2 regions of the Microbacterium sp. CIAB417 genome follow, and region 1 is predicted to be linked to the other one. Evidence: riboswitches for the same ligand, from Rfam matches in the RefSeq annotation. Region 1 holds a riboswitch; the other holds the start of a gene.
The links. A riboswitch is a leader RNA that binds a small molecule or an ion and turns the genes downstream of it on or off. The one in region 1 is predicted to bind thiamine pyrophosphate.
Positions count from the first base shown of each region.

Region 1 (7,665 bases):
CCTGCATGAGGTCGTACTTCTTCGCGGAGAGATCGAGCGAACGGGACAGGTCGATCACGCTGGCGTTGTTGATGACGATGTCGACGCCGCCGAACTCTCCGACCGTCTTGAGCACGGCCTCGGTGATGTCGTCGTCCTCCCGCACGTCGCCGACGATCGGCAGGGCCTGACCTCCCGCCGCGCGGATCTGCTCGGCGGCGGTGTGGATCGTGCCCTCGAGCTTCGGATGCGGGGTGTCGGTCTTCGCGAGCATCGCGATGTTCGCCCCGTCCGCCGCAGCGCGCAGCGCGATCGCGAGGCCGATGCCGCGGCTGCCGCCCGACATCAGGATGGTCTTTCCTGCCAGAGTCATGTCTCTCCTCGCGTTCACTTCGGGGCCATGCGGATGGCGCCGTCCAGGCGGATGGTCTCGCCGTTCAGGTACCCGTTCTCGACGATGTGCGTCACGAGGCCGGCGTACTCGTCCGGCCGGCCCAGGCGAGCGGGGTAGGGCACCTGCTCGCCGAGCGACGCCTGGGCCGCTTCGGGCAGCCCCGCCAGCATCGGCGTCTCCATGATCCCGGGGGCGATCGTGCACACCCGGATGCCGTGACGGGCGAGCTCGCGGGCGACCGGCAGCGTCATGGCGTGCACACCGCCCTTGGAGGCGGCGTAGGCGGGCTGGCCGATCTGGCCGTCGAAGGCCGCCACGCTCGCCGTGTTCACGATGACGCCGCGGTCGCCGGACGCCGTCCGCTCCTGCCTCGCGATCACCGCCGACGCCTGCGAGAGCACGTTGTACGTGCCGACGAGGTTGATGCGGATGATCCGCTCGAAGTCCGCCAGCGCGTTCGGTTCGCCGTCGCGATCCAGCACCTTGGCCGGCGGAGCGATGCCGGCGCAGTTGACGAGGATGCGCAGCGGGGCCTCGGTGTCCGCCAGCGCGACGGCGGCCGCCGCATCCTCGGGGCTGGTGACGTCCCCCGGCGCGAAGGCGCCGCCCAGTTCGGCAGCCAGGGCCGCACCGGCCGAGCCGGGGAGGTCCAGCAGGGTGACGTGCGCCCCCGATGCCGCGAGAGCGCGGGCGGCGGCCAGGCCCAGACCGGAGGCGCCTCCGGTGACGAGGGCACCCGATCCCTGGATCTGCATGCTGTTCTCCTTCGAACGATCGTGCAACTCAGTTCCAGCTTACGCGGTTCCGAGTTCCAGACTGGCGTCCGCGAACGCGGCGGTGTTGGCTGGAGTCATGGAACTGCGTCGCAAGCGAGCCTACGACACCGCCGAACCCTCCGACGGGTTCCGCGTGCTCGTCGATCGGCTCTGGCCGCGCGGCGTCTCGAAGGAGCGCGCCGCGATCGATCTGTGGGACAAGGACACCGCTCCGAGCCCGGAGCTGCGCAAGGCGTGGCACGCCGCACCGGATGCCGAGTGGGCCGAGTACGCGGACCGCTACCGCGCCGAGCTCGCCGAGGAGAGCGCGCCGGCGCTGCGCGAGCTCGCGGACGTCGTGAAGCGGCATCCGGTCGTGACTCTCGTCTACGCCGCGCACGACACCGAGCACAATCACGCCGTCGTGCTCGATGAGGCGCTGCGCGAGCTGCTGTGACGATCCCCGCCGCCTCCATCGCCGTCCCCGGCCGCGTGCGCGCGCTCGCGCGCGGCGCCGCGCTGACGCCCGTGTGGGAGAACGGGATCGGCGGGCTCACCTTCCGCACGGACGACGACCGCTACATCAAGTGGGGTCCTCGGGACGCTGAGGCGAACATGCGCGACGAGGCCGAGCGGATGCGGTGGACGCGGCGCTGGATCCTGGTTCCCGAAGTGCTGGAGCAGGACCAGGATGCCGAGCACGAATGGCTCGTCACAGCCGCGATATCCGGCCGCAGCGCCGTGGACCCGCGCTGGATCGCCGAACCGGAAGCCGCGGTGCGCGCCGTCGGCCTCGGGCTGCGGCGGCTGCACGACGCCCTGCCCGTCGCCGAGTGCCCATGGGAGTGGAGCGTCGAGAGCCGATTCGAGAACGCCGCTCGCCGCGGCATCCGCATCCCCGAAGCGCTGCACGACGCACCGGAGATCGACCGGCTCGTCGTCTGTCACGGTGACGCGTGCATGCCGAACACGCTGGTCGGTGACGACGGGCGACCGCTCGCGCACGTCGACCTCGCCGCGCTCGGTGTCGGTGACCGGTGGGCGGACATCGCCGTCGCCTCGATGAGCACCGAATGGAACGTGGGTCCCGGGTGGGAGGACGCCCTCATCGCCGCCTACGGCGTCGAGCCGGACCGCGAACGGCTCGCCTACTACCGCGACCTGTGGAACGCGAGCTGAGTCAGCTCCACACGAAGCGGAAGCTGCCGACGGCGATCGCGGCGGCGATCGCCAGTGCCATGATCGCCAGCCCGCCCACGAGCGCCACGGCATCCCGACCGTGCAGGCGCGAGGGGCGCGCCCACGTGCGCGGGATGCCGGAGCCGAAGCCGCGCGCCTCCATCGCCATGGCGAGCTTGGTCCCGCGGCGCACCGCGAACACGAGCAGCACGAACGCCATCGAGAAGAACCGCCGCAGGGCCCCGGCGTCGCCGACGCCGCGCGCCCTCCGGGCGAGTGCCATCGTGCGCCAGTCGTCGAGGAAGAGTCCCAGCATGCGGGTCCCCGCCAGGATGCCGAGCACGAACCGGCTGGGCAGCCGGGCGACCTGCGAGAGCGCGTCGGCGAGCTCGGTCGGGTCCGTGCGACCGAAGAGCAGGATGGTCGGAAGGCCGAGCGCCAGCACGCGCAGGCTCACGGCGACCGCCAGCGCGATCGAGTCGTCGCTGATGGTCGCGAATCCGAAAGTCCAGTAGACGCGGCCTGCGGGTTCGGCGTACAGCAGCATACTGACCCCGGCGATCGGAGCGAAGATCGCGATGGGCAGCAGGCGCCGGAGGACGGTGCCGAGGCTCAGACCGGTCAGCGGCAGGCACAGCAGCTGCAGGGCGATCGCCACGAGCGCGCTGGTCACGTCGATCGAGGCGAACAGCGGCACCGACAGCACGAGGGCGAGGAGGAGCTTCGTCACCGGGTTCACTCCGTCCAGCCAGAGGGACTCCCGGGTCTCTGCGCGGAGCGCGTGCAGTGTGCCGGTCATGCGGCCACCCGCCTCTCCAGCTCGATGCGGTGCCCGCCGAGATGCTGTGTCACACCCTCGTCGTGCGTGACGGCGATGATCGAGCGCCCGCGGGCGATCTCCTCCTGCAGCAGGGACACGAGGGATATCCATCCCTTCCGGTCCTGCCCGAAGGTCGGCTCATCCAGGACGATGACCGCCGGGGATGCCGCGAGCACCGTCGCGACGGACAGCCGGCGCTTCTGGCCGCCGGACAGCGTGAACGGGTTCGCCAGGGCGAGGGGCGCGAGGTCCAGTCGTTCGAGCAGTGCGTCGACGACGGCGTCCGTCCGCGCGCGATCCCAGCCCAGCGCCTTCGGGCCCACCGCCAGCTCGTCCCGCAGGGTCTGCGTGAGGAACTGATGCTCAGGCTCCTGGAAGACGGTGCCGATGCGGGTGAGGAGCTCGCGGGAGGACCACCGGAAGGGTCGCCGCCCGCGACGTCCTGCCAGATCCTCCGCGGCGAGCACTTCGCCGTCCCGCTCGGGGATGAGTCCGGCGAGGGTGAGGGCGAGAGTGGACTTGCCCGCACCGTTCGCCCCCGTGACGACGGTCGCGGCTCCCCGAGGAACGCGCACGTCCAGCCCGCTCTGGACGGGGCTGCGCGCGTCCCGCGCGATCGTGAGCTCGGACGCCGACAGCACGGCGTCGCCGGTGGCGTCCGGCAGGGCGGGCAGCTCGATCCCGGCATCCGGCACCCACACGCCCGCGTCGGCGAGCGCCGGGCCGTGCTCGGCGAAGACGCGGGCGGGGGCGCCGTCGGCCAGCAGCCCGCCGTCGGCGGCGAGGACGATCACGCGTGTCATGAGGTCGACCCAGACCGGCGTGCGATGCTCGACGACGACGAGGGTGGCGCCGGTCTCGTCCACGGCCCGCTCGACGCTCGCTCGCACCTCCTGCACGCCGACGGGATCCAGATTGGCGGTCGGCTCGTCCAGCAGCAGGAGGCCGGGGCGCATGGCGAGAGCACCGGCGAGGACCAGGCGCTGCTTCTGTCCGCCCGAGAGCGCCTTGGTCGGACGGCCGAGCGGCACATCGAGACCGGCGGCGGCGAGCGCCTCCGACACGCGCCCGGGGATCTCGGATGCCGGAACGCCGAGGTTCTCGCAGCCGAAGGCGACGTCGTCGGCCACGGTGGACAGCACGATCCCGGCATCCGGATCCTGCAGGACCAGACCGGTTCGACCGCGCGAGGACTCCGGCGCGGCGCCGTCGATCAGCAGGGTCCCGGTGCGCACACCCTCATCCGCGTCGCCGAGGACGCCGGCGATCCCGGCCAGCAGCGTCGACTTGCCCGCCCCGGACGCGCCGAGCAGCAGCACGCGCTCCCCCGGCTCGATCGTGAAGGAGACGTCGCTCACGGCCGGAAGCCTGCGGCCGGCGTATCGCCATCCCCAGCCCGTGGCCTGCACCCGAGCCGGCCGGGCGGCACTCATCCCGCCCTCAGACTTCGCGGACGAGCTCTCGCCCGGCCGCGAAGCGGTTCAGTGCACCGGTCACGGCCAGAGCGCGCACGAGCAGCCAACCGACGATGCCGGCCAGGATCGCGCCCGAGATCACGACGGTGGTGAGGTAGATGGTGTTGAACTCGAGCGACTTCAGGATGTTCGGCGAGCTGCCGTAGAAGAGCTCGAAGATCCAGGCCGCGGCCCCCGCGCCCGCCCCGGCGAGCATGGCGACGACGATGCCGAAGCGACGGTAGAGGAACAGCGCGAAGACGAGCTCGGCACCCAGGCCCTGCACCAGGCCGGAGAGCACGGTTGAGACGCCCCACACGTTGCCGATCATCATCGAGACGATGGCCGCGACGAGCTCGACGACGAGGGCCGCTCCGGGCTTGCGGATGACGAGCCCGCCGACGACGCCGCCGAGCAGCCAGATGCCCACGGCGATCCCGCCGAGACCGGGGGTGAGCGCGTCGGCGGCGCCGAACCAGGCGTAGCCGATCGTGTTCCAGCCCCAGAACACCAGGCCGAGCGCGACCCCCAGGACGGCGGCGACGACGATGTCGACGACGCGCCAGCGCCAGGGATGCGCACCGGCGGATGCTGCGGCGGATGCGCTGGACGCTTCGTTCGAAGCGGATGCGGGCGTGGACGTACTCATCTGTTCTCCTCCCTGCGCCGGCATGATCCGGATCAGGTTCGACGGTCGAAGCGCGGATCGCTTCCTCTCAGCCCGGCTCGCCGGACTCCCGTGGGTTGTGAGCACGATCTTACTCCGATGCCAATACGGGGGAGTCACATGCGGATTCGGTAGCGTATGCGGGTGACCCTCGACGAGCAGACCGACGGCGGCGGCGCCCTGACGCGCCGGGAGCGTCGTCGGCGCATGATCGTGGACGGGGCGGCGACCGGTTCGAGCGGCGCATCCGCGGAACCCGAAGCCGCGTCCGAGCAGGCTGCGGGCGATGCCGCGGACGTCGGGTCCGACGCTGTTCCGGATCCCGAGACCGCGGTCCTGACGGATGCCGACGCTGCAGTCCTGACGGATCCCGAGACCGCAGTCCTGACCGATGACGACGCCGCGACCGATGCGACGTCGGATGCCGCGACCGCCGCGGCGCCCGCTGGCGATGTCCGGGTCCTGTCCGAGGCCGGCAGTGACGTCACGGCGGATGCGGAGACCGCGATCGCGTCGGATGCGGCGCCCCGCACCGGCATCGAGGTCCCGATCGACGTGACGCAGGATTCCGACGCCGCGACCAGCGAGGCACCCGCGACTGCCATCGTGTCCGATCCCGAGACCGGCGAGACACCCGCGACCGTGATCGTCTCCGACGCGGAGGTCGGCGGCGCGGCCGAGACCGGCACGGACGCCCGCGACGACGACACCGCGGAGGTCGCCGCTCTCCTGGCCGCGGACACCGCGATGGAGCGTCCCGCCGCCTGGGCGGACGAGAACTCTCCCGCGACCGCGCTGCTCTGGGTCGATCCGCTCGCGGTGGCCGCGGCGAGCGGGGCCGCTGCGATCGACACGTCGACCGACCGCGACGACGGGCCCGACCTCCTGGTGGGCGCCCCGCGGCGCGGCATCCTGCGCCCGGGCATTCTGGTTCCGCTGGGGACCCTGGTCGCGCTCGCCGTCGCCTATTCCGCCACGGCGCTGCTGTGGCCGCTTCATGAGCTCCCGCCGACGGTCGAGGCCGTCGCGGTGGAACCGGTCGCGGCCGAGGCCGCCGCGGTGACCTGGCCCGCCGACGGCAGTGCCGCGATCAGCGTGGACGGCATCGGGACGGCGTCGTCCACCGGAGATCGGGCACCGATCGCGAGCGTGACGAAGGTCGTCTCGGTCATGCTGGTGCTGGAGGAGCGACCGCTGAAGCCGGGCGAGCAGGGGCCGGAGTACGCGTTCGACTACGGAGACACGCTCGACTACTGGTCGTACCGCCGCGACGACCAGTCCGCGCTGGACGTTCCGGTCGACGGGACGCTCACGGAGTACCAGATGCTGCAGGGCGTTCTGCTCGGGTCGGCGAACAACTACATCGACCGGCTCTCGGACGAGATCTGGGGATCGGACAGCGCCTTCGCCGACGCCGCCGAGCAGTGGCTCGCCGCGCGGGGGCTCAGCGACATCACGATCGTGACGCCGTCCGGCCGCAACGAGGGGAACGTCGCCTCCCCCGCATCACTGACGAAGCTGGCGTCGATCGCCATGGCGAATCCGGTGTTCGCGGAGATCGTCGGAACGGCCTCGGTGGAGCTCCCCGGCGCGGGTCTCGTGACGAACTCGAACGGGCTTCTCGGAGAGCCGGGATTCGTCGGCGTGAAGACCGGATCGCTGGACGGGGACTACAACCTGCTCAGCGGCAAGGACGTCACAGTCGGCGACACCACGGTGCGCCTGTACGCCTCGGTGCTCGGTCAGGACGGCGACGACGAGCGTCTGGAGGCGAGCCGGGCGCTGTACGCGCAGGTGGAGGCGGCGCTGCAGGCGCAGGGCCCCGCTGTCGCCGCCGAGACCGTCGTCGGCGAGGTGAGCACCCCGTGGGGAGCGAGTGCGGACGTCGTGACGGATGCCGACGCGGCCGTCGTGCTGTGGAACTCGGCCGCGCCGACCGCCGAGGTCGTGTTCGACCTCGGCGATGCCACCGAGGCGGATGACGCAGTCGGCACCCTGACGGTCACGGGACCGCTGGACTCGGTCGAGGTGCCGGTCGTCCTCGCCGAGGAGATCGAGCCGCCGAGCGCGTGGTGGCGGCTCACGCACCCGTTCGAGCTGTTCGGCATCACCGACTGATCGCCTTACGCGAAGAGGCCGCCACCCCTCCGGGTGGCGGCCTCTTCGGACTGCGGTCAGGCCTGTTCGGACTCGGATTCGACGGGCTCGCCCTCCGCGGCATCCTCCGCCTCGCCGGTGACGACCACGGGAGTGGACGCGGTCATCGCCTCCTCGGCGTCGATGTCGGTCGCGGCCTGCTCGAACTGCGACTGGTACAGCCGCCAGTACGCGCCCTGCGCCGCGATGAGCTCGTCGTGCGTGCCCTTCTCGACGATGTCGCCGTGCTCCATCACGAGGATGAGGTCGGCATCGCGGAT
Region 1 is NZ_JAHZUT010000005.1:114,495-122,159, reverse strand. It holds gene KYX17_RS21445 (NAD(P)-dependent oxidoreductase) at 1-352, opposite strand, end outside; gene KYX17_RS21440 (SDR family NAD(P)-dependent oxidoreductase) at 367-1,128, opposite strand; gene KYX17_RS21435 (DUF488 domain-containing protein) at 1,226-1,585, shown strand; gene KYX17_RS21430 (aminoglycoside 3'-phosphotransferase) at 1,582-2,307, shown strand; gene KYX17_RS21425 (energy-coupling factor transporter transmembrane protein EcfT) at 2,309-3,106, opposite strand; gene KYX17_RS21420 (ABC transporter ATP-binding protein) at 3,103-4,560, opposite strand; gene KYX17_RS21415 (ECF transporter S component) at 4,568-5,230, opposite strand; TPP riboswitch at 5,223-5,332, opposite strand; gene KYX17_RS31875 (D-alanyl-D-alanine carboxypeptidase family protein) at 5,393-7,366, shown strand; gene KYX17_RS21405 (ABC transporter ATP-binding protein) at 7,423-7,665, opposite strand, start outside.

Region 2 (7,665 bases), on a different contig from region 1:
CGCCGTCGAGGACCGCAGCGAGAAGGAGTTCGCCCGCGGCGCGCGTTTCACCAAGTGGATCGCGAAGCTCTCCCGCAAGAACCAGACCGCCGAGCAGCTCATCGCGCAGGCGATCGGGGAGACGATCGCGGCCCCGTATCGGAAGGTGAGGGCGAAGAAGCCCGTCGCCGCGGCGTGAGGCCGCGGCGCGCCGTCAGGCGTGCGGGAGGAGGGATCGCACCGGGACGGCCGGGTCGACCAGCTGATCGGCGACGACGGGCGTGCGGCGGTCGATCAACCGCCGCGCGGCCCGCACCGCCAGGGGATCATCCACGCTGACGGCGCCGACGAGGCGATCGCCGTCCACGACGAAGACGGTCGGGTGCAGTCCCGGGCGCACGACCTCGCGCGCCGTGCCCGCCAGGGCGCCGACGACCTCGACGTGATGTCCGTAGCGGTCCGACCAGAACCAGTCGGCACCGCGACCCACGGGCGGAAGGCCCAGGATGGCGTCGGCGACATCCTGGCCGTCCGCCCGAGCCGCATCCCAGTGCCCGCTGCCGGGACGGAGCACGCCGTCCTTCCACCGCCGGGCGACGTCGCCCACGGCGTAGATGCCCGACGCCGACGTCAGGCCGCCGTCCTGGACGACGATTCCCTCATCCACGTCGAGCCCGGCCTCCCGCGCGACGATCGGATCGGTCACGACACCGGTGGCCACGAGCACACCGTCGACCTCGACGGCGTCGCCCCCGGTGAGGTCGACACGCAATGCCCCGCCCGTGGGGACGACGCCGGCCACGGTGTCGCGACGGGTGTCGACACCCGCGGCGCCGTGCATGGCGTGCAGGTGTGCGGCCATCGTCGGGCCGAAGGCGCGTGTGCCGGGGACCGCGGAGGGATCGATGAGGGTGACCTCTGAGCCGGCGGTCCGCAGCGCCGCGGTGGCCTCGGCCCCGATGAGCCCCGCGCCCACCACGGCGATGCGACGTCCCTTCAGCGCATGGAGGGCTCGGGCATCGGCGTAGGTCTGCAGTGACAGGATGCCCGGCAGGGTGCCGCCGGGGAAGGCCGCAGGTCGGGCGGCGGTGCCCGTCGCGAGCACGATCACGTCTCCGGCGAGGAGGGCGCCGTCGTCGAGCCGGAGTGTGCGGGCGGCGGCGTCGAGGGCCACGACGGTACGTCCGGCGCGAACCTCGATCGACGCCTGCGCGAGGGCCTCCGGGGCGGCGAAGGCGAGCGACGACAAGGGGGCGCCGTCGACGAGGACCGTCTTGGAGAGCGGGGGCCGGTCGTAGCAGGCCGCCTCCCGTTCGACGATGACGATCTCACCGTCGAAGCCGCGGTCCCGAAGGGTGGACGCCACCGTCCACCCCGCGATCCCTCCGCCGGCGATGAGGACTCGCCGCGGCGCGCTCACGCCAGGCGCTCGGGATTCGGCGTGAGCATCAGCTCGTCTCCGACCACCTCGACGGTGTGGACGCCGACGCCCCGCGTCGCGGGTTGGGTGAGGGCCGCACCGTCGGCGAGACGGAACGTCGCCGCATGCAGAGGGCACTCGACGCATCCGTTCTCTATCCAGCCCTGCGCGAGGGAGGTCTGCTCATGCGTACAGGTGTTGTCGATCGCGTAGTAGCGACCGGCGCTGAAGATCACGGCGATGTCATCCAGGGTGCCGGCCGTGGCACGCGGCACGACGAGCGCGGCATCCTCATCGACGTCGCCCACGACTCCGACCTTGATCGCTTGTCCCGGCGAGGGGGAAGTGCTCATGACGCCACCGTAGCAGCGGCGTCGAGGGCCACCGATCGACGACGACGTGCGCCGGGCAGCCGTGAACTCTTCACGGGACGGACGCCCCTGCGTCACCTTCCCCGCCATCGCTCCTGGCATGCTCACACCATGCAATCCCAGCGGATGGTCGTGGTCGGAGCGGGGCCGGTGGGGTCGGCGGTGGCGCGCCGGGCCGCGGAGCAGGGTTCCGCCGTGGCCGTTGTCACACGCTCCGGCGGCGGCCCGGACATCGACGGTGTACGGCTCATCGCTCTCGACGAGCGGTACGTCGAGCGCATCCGAGCGCTCAACGCGATCGCCACCCACCATGACCCGCGGACTCGTGCACGAGCCGGAAGTCCTGCTCGTCGATGAGCCGACCAGTGCCCTCGATCAGGAACGCGGGGCGGGGATCATGCAGCTCATCGCGGACCTCACGCACGAGCGCGACATCGCCACCCTCCTCGTCACCCACGACCTCGTGCACCGCGAGGCGCTGGACGAGCTCGTCACCGTGGTCGATGGCAGGATCGACAACCGGCTGACGAGCCTCACGGACGCGGTGTGATCGAGGCGCCTCGCGGTCCGGGCCGTCCGCTAACCTGAACCCACACATACGACACGGGGTGCCCTGCGGGGCTGAGATCACACCCGTCGAACCTGATCTCGTCAGTACGAGCGGAGGGATGTCGCACATGACGCGCGCGCCAGAGAACCTGATCGAATCCACCATCCGGGCCTGGGAGACGGTGCGGCAGCAAGGCCCGCTCGTGCAGTGTCTGACCAACGCGGTGGTCACCGGCTTCACCGCCAACGTCCTCCTCGCCCTCGGGGCGGCTCCGGCGATGGTCGACATCCCGGACGAGGCGGGGCCGTTCGCGCGCATCGCCTCGGGCGTCCTGGTCAATCTCGGCACACCCGGCGCAGAGCAGCGGGAGGCGATGCGCGAGGCCGTGGCGGCCGCTCAGGACGCGGGTACTCCCTGGGTGCTCGACCCCGTGGCGATCGGCGTCCTGCCGGTGCGCACCGCACTCGCCGCCGAGCTCGTCGCGGCGGCGCCGAGCGTCGTGCGCGGCAACGCATCCGAGATCCTCGCCCTCGACGGCTCGGGCGCCGGCGGCCGCGGAGTCGACGCGACCGACGCCGTCGAGGATGCGGTCGCCGCCGCCCGGCGCATCGCACATGCCACCGGCGCCATCGTCGCCGTCTCCGGCGTGGTCGACGTGGTCACGGACGGCGCCCGCGAGGCACGACTCGGTAACGGCGACGCATTGCTGACGCGGGTGACCGGTGGCGGATGCGCTCTCGGTGCGGTCATGGCGGCGTTCGCGGGCGTCGACAAGGATCGCTTCGCGGCGGTGACTGCCGCGGTCACGGTCTACAACGTCGCCGCAGAGCTCGCCGCTGAGCGCTCCGGGGGACCCGGAGGTTTCGCCGTCGCGTTCCTCGATGCCCTCGCCGGCCTCGACGCCGACACACTTCGCCACCGGGCGGTAATCTCGTGAACGCCGACCTCTCGCTGTACCTCGTGACGGATGCAGGCATCGCCGCGGCGGCGGGCCACGACATCGTCGAGGTGGTGCGCCAGGCGACGGCGAACGGCGTCACGGCAGTGCAGCTGCGCGAGAAGGACGCCTCCGCACGTCGCTTCCTCGACACGGTGACGAGGGTGTCGGCCGTGCTGCCCGACGGCGTCGCGCTGCTCGTCAACGACCGCGTGGACGTCTTCCTCGCGGCTCGCCAGGCGGGCGCGCGCGTGTCGGGAGTGCACGTGGGGCAGAGCGATCTTCCGCCGGAGGCGGTGCGCACACTGGTCGGCGACGACGCGATCGTCGGCCTGAGCGCCGCCACGCCGGAGCAGCTGGCTTCCGCATCCGACAGTAGTGTCGTGGACTACGTCGGCATCGGTGCCCTTCACGCGACCGCCACGAAGCGCGATGCGCCGCCACCGTTGGGCCACGAGAGGCTCGCCCGGCTGGTCGCGGCGAGCGCCCTTCCCGCGGTGGCGATCGGCGGTGTCACCGCCGCCGATCTGGGCCCGCTGCGGCGAGCAGGTGCGGCGGGCGCGGCCGTGGTCTCGGCGATCTGCGGTGCGAGTGACCCCGGAGGTGCCGCCCGTATGCTGCGCGCGGCATGGGATGCGGCATGAGTGCCGCGCGCGCCGTTGTGCGGGTGCTGAGCATCGCGGGAACCGATCCGACGGGAGGTGCCGGCATCCAGGCGGACCTCAAGAGCATCGCCGCGAACGGCGGTTACGGCATGGCCGTCGTCACCGCCCTCGTCGCGCAGAACACGCACGGCGTGCGTTCGGTGCACGTGCCGCCCGTCGCGTTCCTCGCCGAGCAGCTCGACGCCGTCTCCGACGATGTGCGGATCGATGCGGTGAAGATCGGCATGCTCGCCACCGTCGAGGTGATCGAGACGGTCGCGGCCTGGCTCGGCCGCATCCGCCCGCCGGTCGTCGTGCTGGATCCGGTGATGGTCGCGACGAGCGGCGATCGTCTGCTGGACGCGGATGCGGAGGATGCCCTCCGGCGGCTGCTGCCGCACGTCGACCTCGTGACCCCGAACATCCCCGAGCTCGCGATCCTCGCGGGCGCACCCGAGGCCTCGGCGTGGACCGACGTGCTCGCGCAGGCGAGTGCCGTGGCTCGTGCGCACGGCGTGCGCGTGCTCGCCAAGGGCGGTCACCTGTCGGGGGAGCGGCTGCCGGATGCGCTCGTGGAGATGATCGACGGTCGCGTCGCCGTCACCGAGTTCGCCGGTACCCGCATCCGCACCCGGAACACGCACGGCACGGGCTGCTCGCTCTCATCGGCGGTGGCGACGCGCGCGGCGGCCACCGGCGAGTGGGCGCAGGCGACGGCGGAGTCGAAGAGGTGGCTCGCCGAAAGCATCCGTCACGGCGCGGAGCTCGAGGTCGGCTCGGGCAACGGTCCGATCAGCCACTTCGCCGGGCTCTGGGAACGCGGCGGTCTTCACACCCGGCCGACCGCGCACGAGGTCGAGACTGGGTGGTGGGAGGACATCGCCGGCATCCGTGCGGAGATCGACGACCTGCCGTTCGTGCGGGGGCTGGGCGACGGCACGCTCGAGCGGAGCGCGTTCCTCGGCTACCTCGCCCAGGATGCGCTGTACCTCGGCGAGTACGCCCGCGTGCTCGCCGATGCCGCTCGCCTCGCGCCGGACTCCGCGGAGCGTGCGTTCTGGGCCGGCAGCGCCCAGAACGCGATCATCGGTGAGCTCCAACTACACGAGCGCTGGCTCGCGGGCGAGTCCGGGCTCGGTTCGCACCCCGACGCGGTCACGACGGCCTACCTCGATCACCTGCTGGCGGCCTCGGCCCGCGGCGACTACCGGGTGCTCATCGCGGCGCTGCTGCCCTGCTACTGGATCTACCAGGACGTCGGGGAGCGACTGCACGCCCTCTCGCACGAGGAGCATCCGTATCGGTCGTGGCTCGACACCTACGCCGACCCGGCGTTCGCTGAGTCCACGCGCCGCGCGATCGACATCGTCACCAGAACGGCAGCGTCGGCGGATGCGGCGACCCGCGCAGCGATGCACGATGCGTTCCGGGGGTCCTCCCGTCACGAGCTCGCCTTCTTCGCCGCCTCGCGATGACGGACCGCTCGCTACTCGTATCGCAGGGGTGTCACCGGATCTGCTTGTGCGGCTCGCGCCGCCGAGGCGGTTGAGGATCGTGGAGAAGGTCACGACGCCAGCGTCGTCGCACACGCGGCGTCGGACGACCACCCACGGGTGGAAGCCGGGTGGAGATCGTGTGCGTCAGGCGTCGCGCAGGCGAAGCGTCGTCACAGCCGCCGCCGTCATCCAGACGGTGAACACCAGCCCGACCGCGTGGATCGGATCATGACGGACGGTGCGCGCGCCTTCCGGCGCACGTATGAGCCCGACGGGAGCCGGGCATGACGGAAGCGCGTGACGATGACGCTCAGACGGATGCACCCCGCTCATGCGTCGGGAGCGGGGCGGCGGATGCGGGGAGCCGGGGGTGGCGGGACGGGCTTCGCGGCGACGATATCGACGCGGCGGATGCGCTCCACTCCCCGCTTGCCGTCGACGACGACCGCCTCCTCGTCGGCGCTGAGCAGTTCGCCCAGGGCATCCGTCGCCTGCCCGGTCGGCAGCAGGTAGCGCACGACGACGCGCGCGCCGGGCTCGGGGAGTCTCACCATGCGCCGGGGGCGTAGTCCTTGAGGAACACGCCGAAGAGGTCCTCGCCGGCCTCGCCGCGCACGATCGGGTCGTACACGCGCGCCGCTCCGTCGACGAGATCCAGCGGAGCATGGAACCCTTCCTCGGCCAGGCGCACCTTCGTGGGGTGCGGCCGCTCGTCCGTGATCCACCCGGTGTCGACGCTCGTCATGAGGATTCCGTCGCTCTCGAACATCTCCCGTGCGCTCGTGCGGGTCAGCATGTTGACGGCGGCCTTGGCCATGTTCGTGTGCGGGTGGCCGGGACCCTTGTACCCGCGGTTGAAGACACCCTCCATGGCGCTGACGTTCACGATGTAGGTGCGGCGCGCGCTGCTGGCCGCCAGCGATGGCCGGAGCTTCGAGATGAGCAGGAACGGTGCTGTCGTGTTCGCCAACTGCACCTCGAGCATCTCGAGCGGATCGACCTCCTCCACCCGTTGCGTCCAGGAGTTGACGTGGTCGAGGTCGGGGATGAGTCCTCCCGCATCGATCGCCGTGCCCGCCGCGAGGCGCTCGAGCGAGCTGGAGCCGGCCGCCATGGCCTGCTCGGTCAGTTCCTCCGCGCGGGCTGCAGCAGCCGCGAGGATGGGATGCGCGCTCACCGAGCGTTCGAGAGCCTGCGGGTGCTGGTCGTTCGTGTGCCCGAAGGTGACCAGTTCGGGAAGCGGTCCGTCGGGAAGCGGCGCCAGCTCCGCGTCGACGAGCGGCTGATAGGCGCCGGGGGAGCGGCGCACGGTCTGTGTCGCGTTGTTGATGAGGATGTCCAGCGTTCCTGCCGCCGCCACATCGTCTGCGAGCCCGATCACCTGGGCGGGGTCGCGCAGGTCGATGCCCACGATCTTCAGCCGGTCGATCCAGTCCGCCGCATCCGGAAGGCTGCTGAAGCGGCGCACCGCGTCGCGGGGGAAGCGCGTGGTGATCGTGGTGTGCGCGCCGTCGCGCAGCAGCCGCAGCGCGATGTACATGCCGATCTTCGCCCGGCCGCCGGTGAGCAGGGCGCGCTTGCCGGTGAGGTCGGTGCGCGCGTCGCGCTTCGCGTGGCTCATCGCGGCGCATTCGGGGCAGAGCTGGTGGTAGAACGCGTCGACGACCGTGTACGGCTTCTTGCAGATGTAGCAGCCGCGGGCCTTGAGGAGGGTCCCGGCGGTCGGGGTCGTGGTCGACGTGCTGATCGGGATGCCGCGCGTCTCGTCGTCGATGCGATCGGGCGCGCCCGTCGCCGTCGCGTGCACCACCGCGCGGTCCGCGGCGGCGATCGCATCGCGGATCTCGCGGCGTCGCACCTTCTTGGTGGCCTTGAACATCGCTGCCGTCGCACGCCGGACCGTGACGTAGTCGGGGTGGGTCTGGTCCACCTGCGCGAGCTCCTCCAGCACACGCAGCGTGGTGGCGAGATCGTCGGGATCGATGCCGCTGGGCTGCGGATCGGTGTGGGCAGAGGTCGCGTCGGGCACACGAGATTCTACGTCGCGCGCCTGTGCGGGACTGTTAGCGTGCCAGGGTGACCCTCGCAGAGCCCCGCCGCATCCATGTGTCCGCCGCGGTGATCCGCGACGCCGACGGGAGACTCCTGCTCGTGCGTAAGAGCGGAACGACCGCGTTCATGCAGCCCGGCGGCAAGCCGGAGCGCGGTGAGGACGCGGCCATGACGCTCGTCCGCGAGATCGGGGAAGAGCTGGGACTTCGGCTGGAC
Region 2 is NZ_JAHZUT010000003.1:998,562-1,006,226, reverse strand. It holds gene KYX17_RS17250 (oxygenase MpaB family protein) at 1-178, shown strand, start outside; gene KYX17_RS31835 (FAD-dependent oxidoreductase) at 194-1,399, opposite strand; gene KYX17_RS17240 (Rieske 2Fe-2S domain-containing protein) at 1,396-1,752, opposite strand; partial or broken gene KYX17_RS17235 (ABC transporter ATP-binding protein) at 2,087-2,320, shown strand; TPP riboswitch at 2,365-2,456, shown strand; gene thiM (hydroxyethylthiazole kinase) at 2,448-3,257, shown strand; gene thiE (thiamine phosphate synthase) at 3,254-3,901, shown strand; gene thiD (bifunctional hydroxymethylpyrimidine kinase/phosphomethylpyrimidine kinase) at 3,898-5,376, shown strand; gene KYX17_RS17215 (hypothetical protein) at 5,727-5,951, opposite strand; gene KYX17_RS17210 (SDR family oxidoreductase) at 5,945-7,426, opposite strand; gene KYX17_RS17205 (NUDIX domain-containing protein) at 7,474-7,665, shown strand, end outside.
Region 2: another riboswitch for thiamine pyrophosphate. It lies ahead of thiM (hydroxyethylthiazole kinase); the one in region 1 lies ahead of KYX17_RS21415 (ECF transporter S component).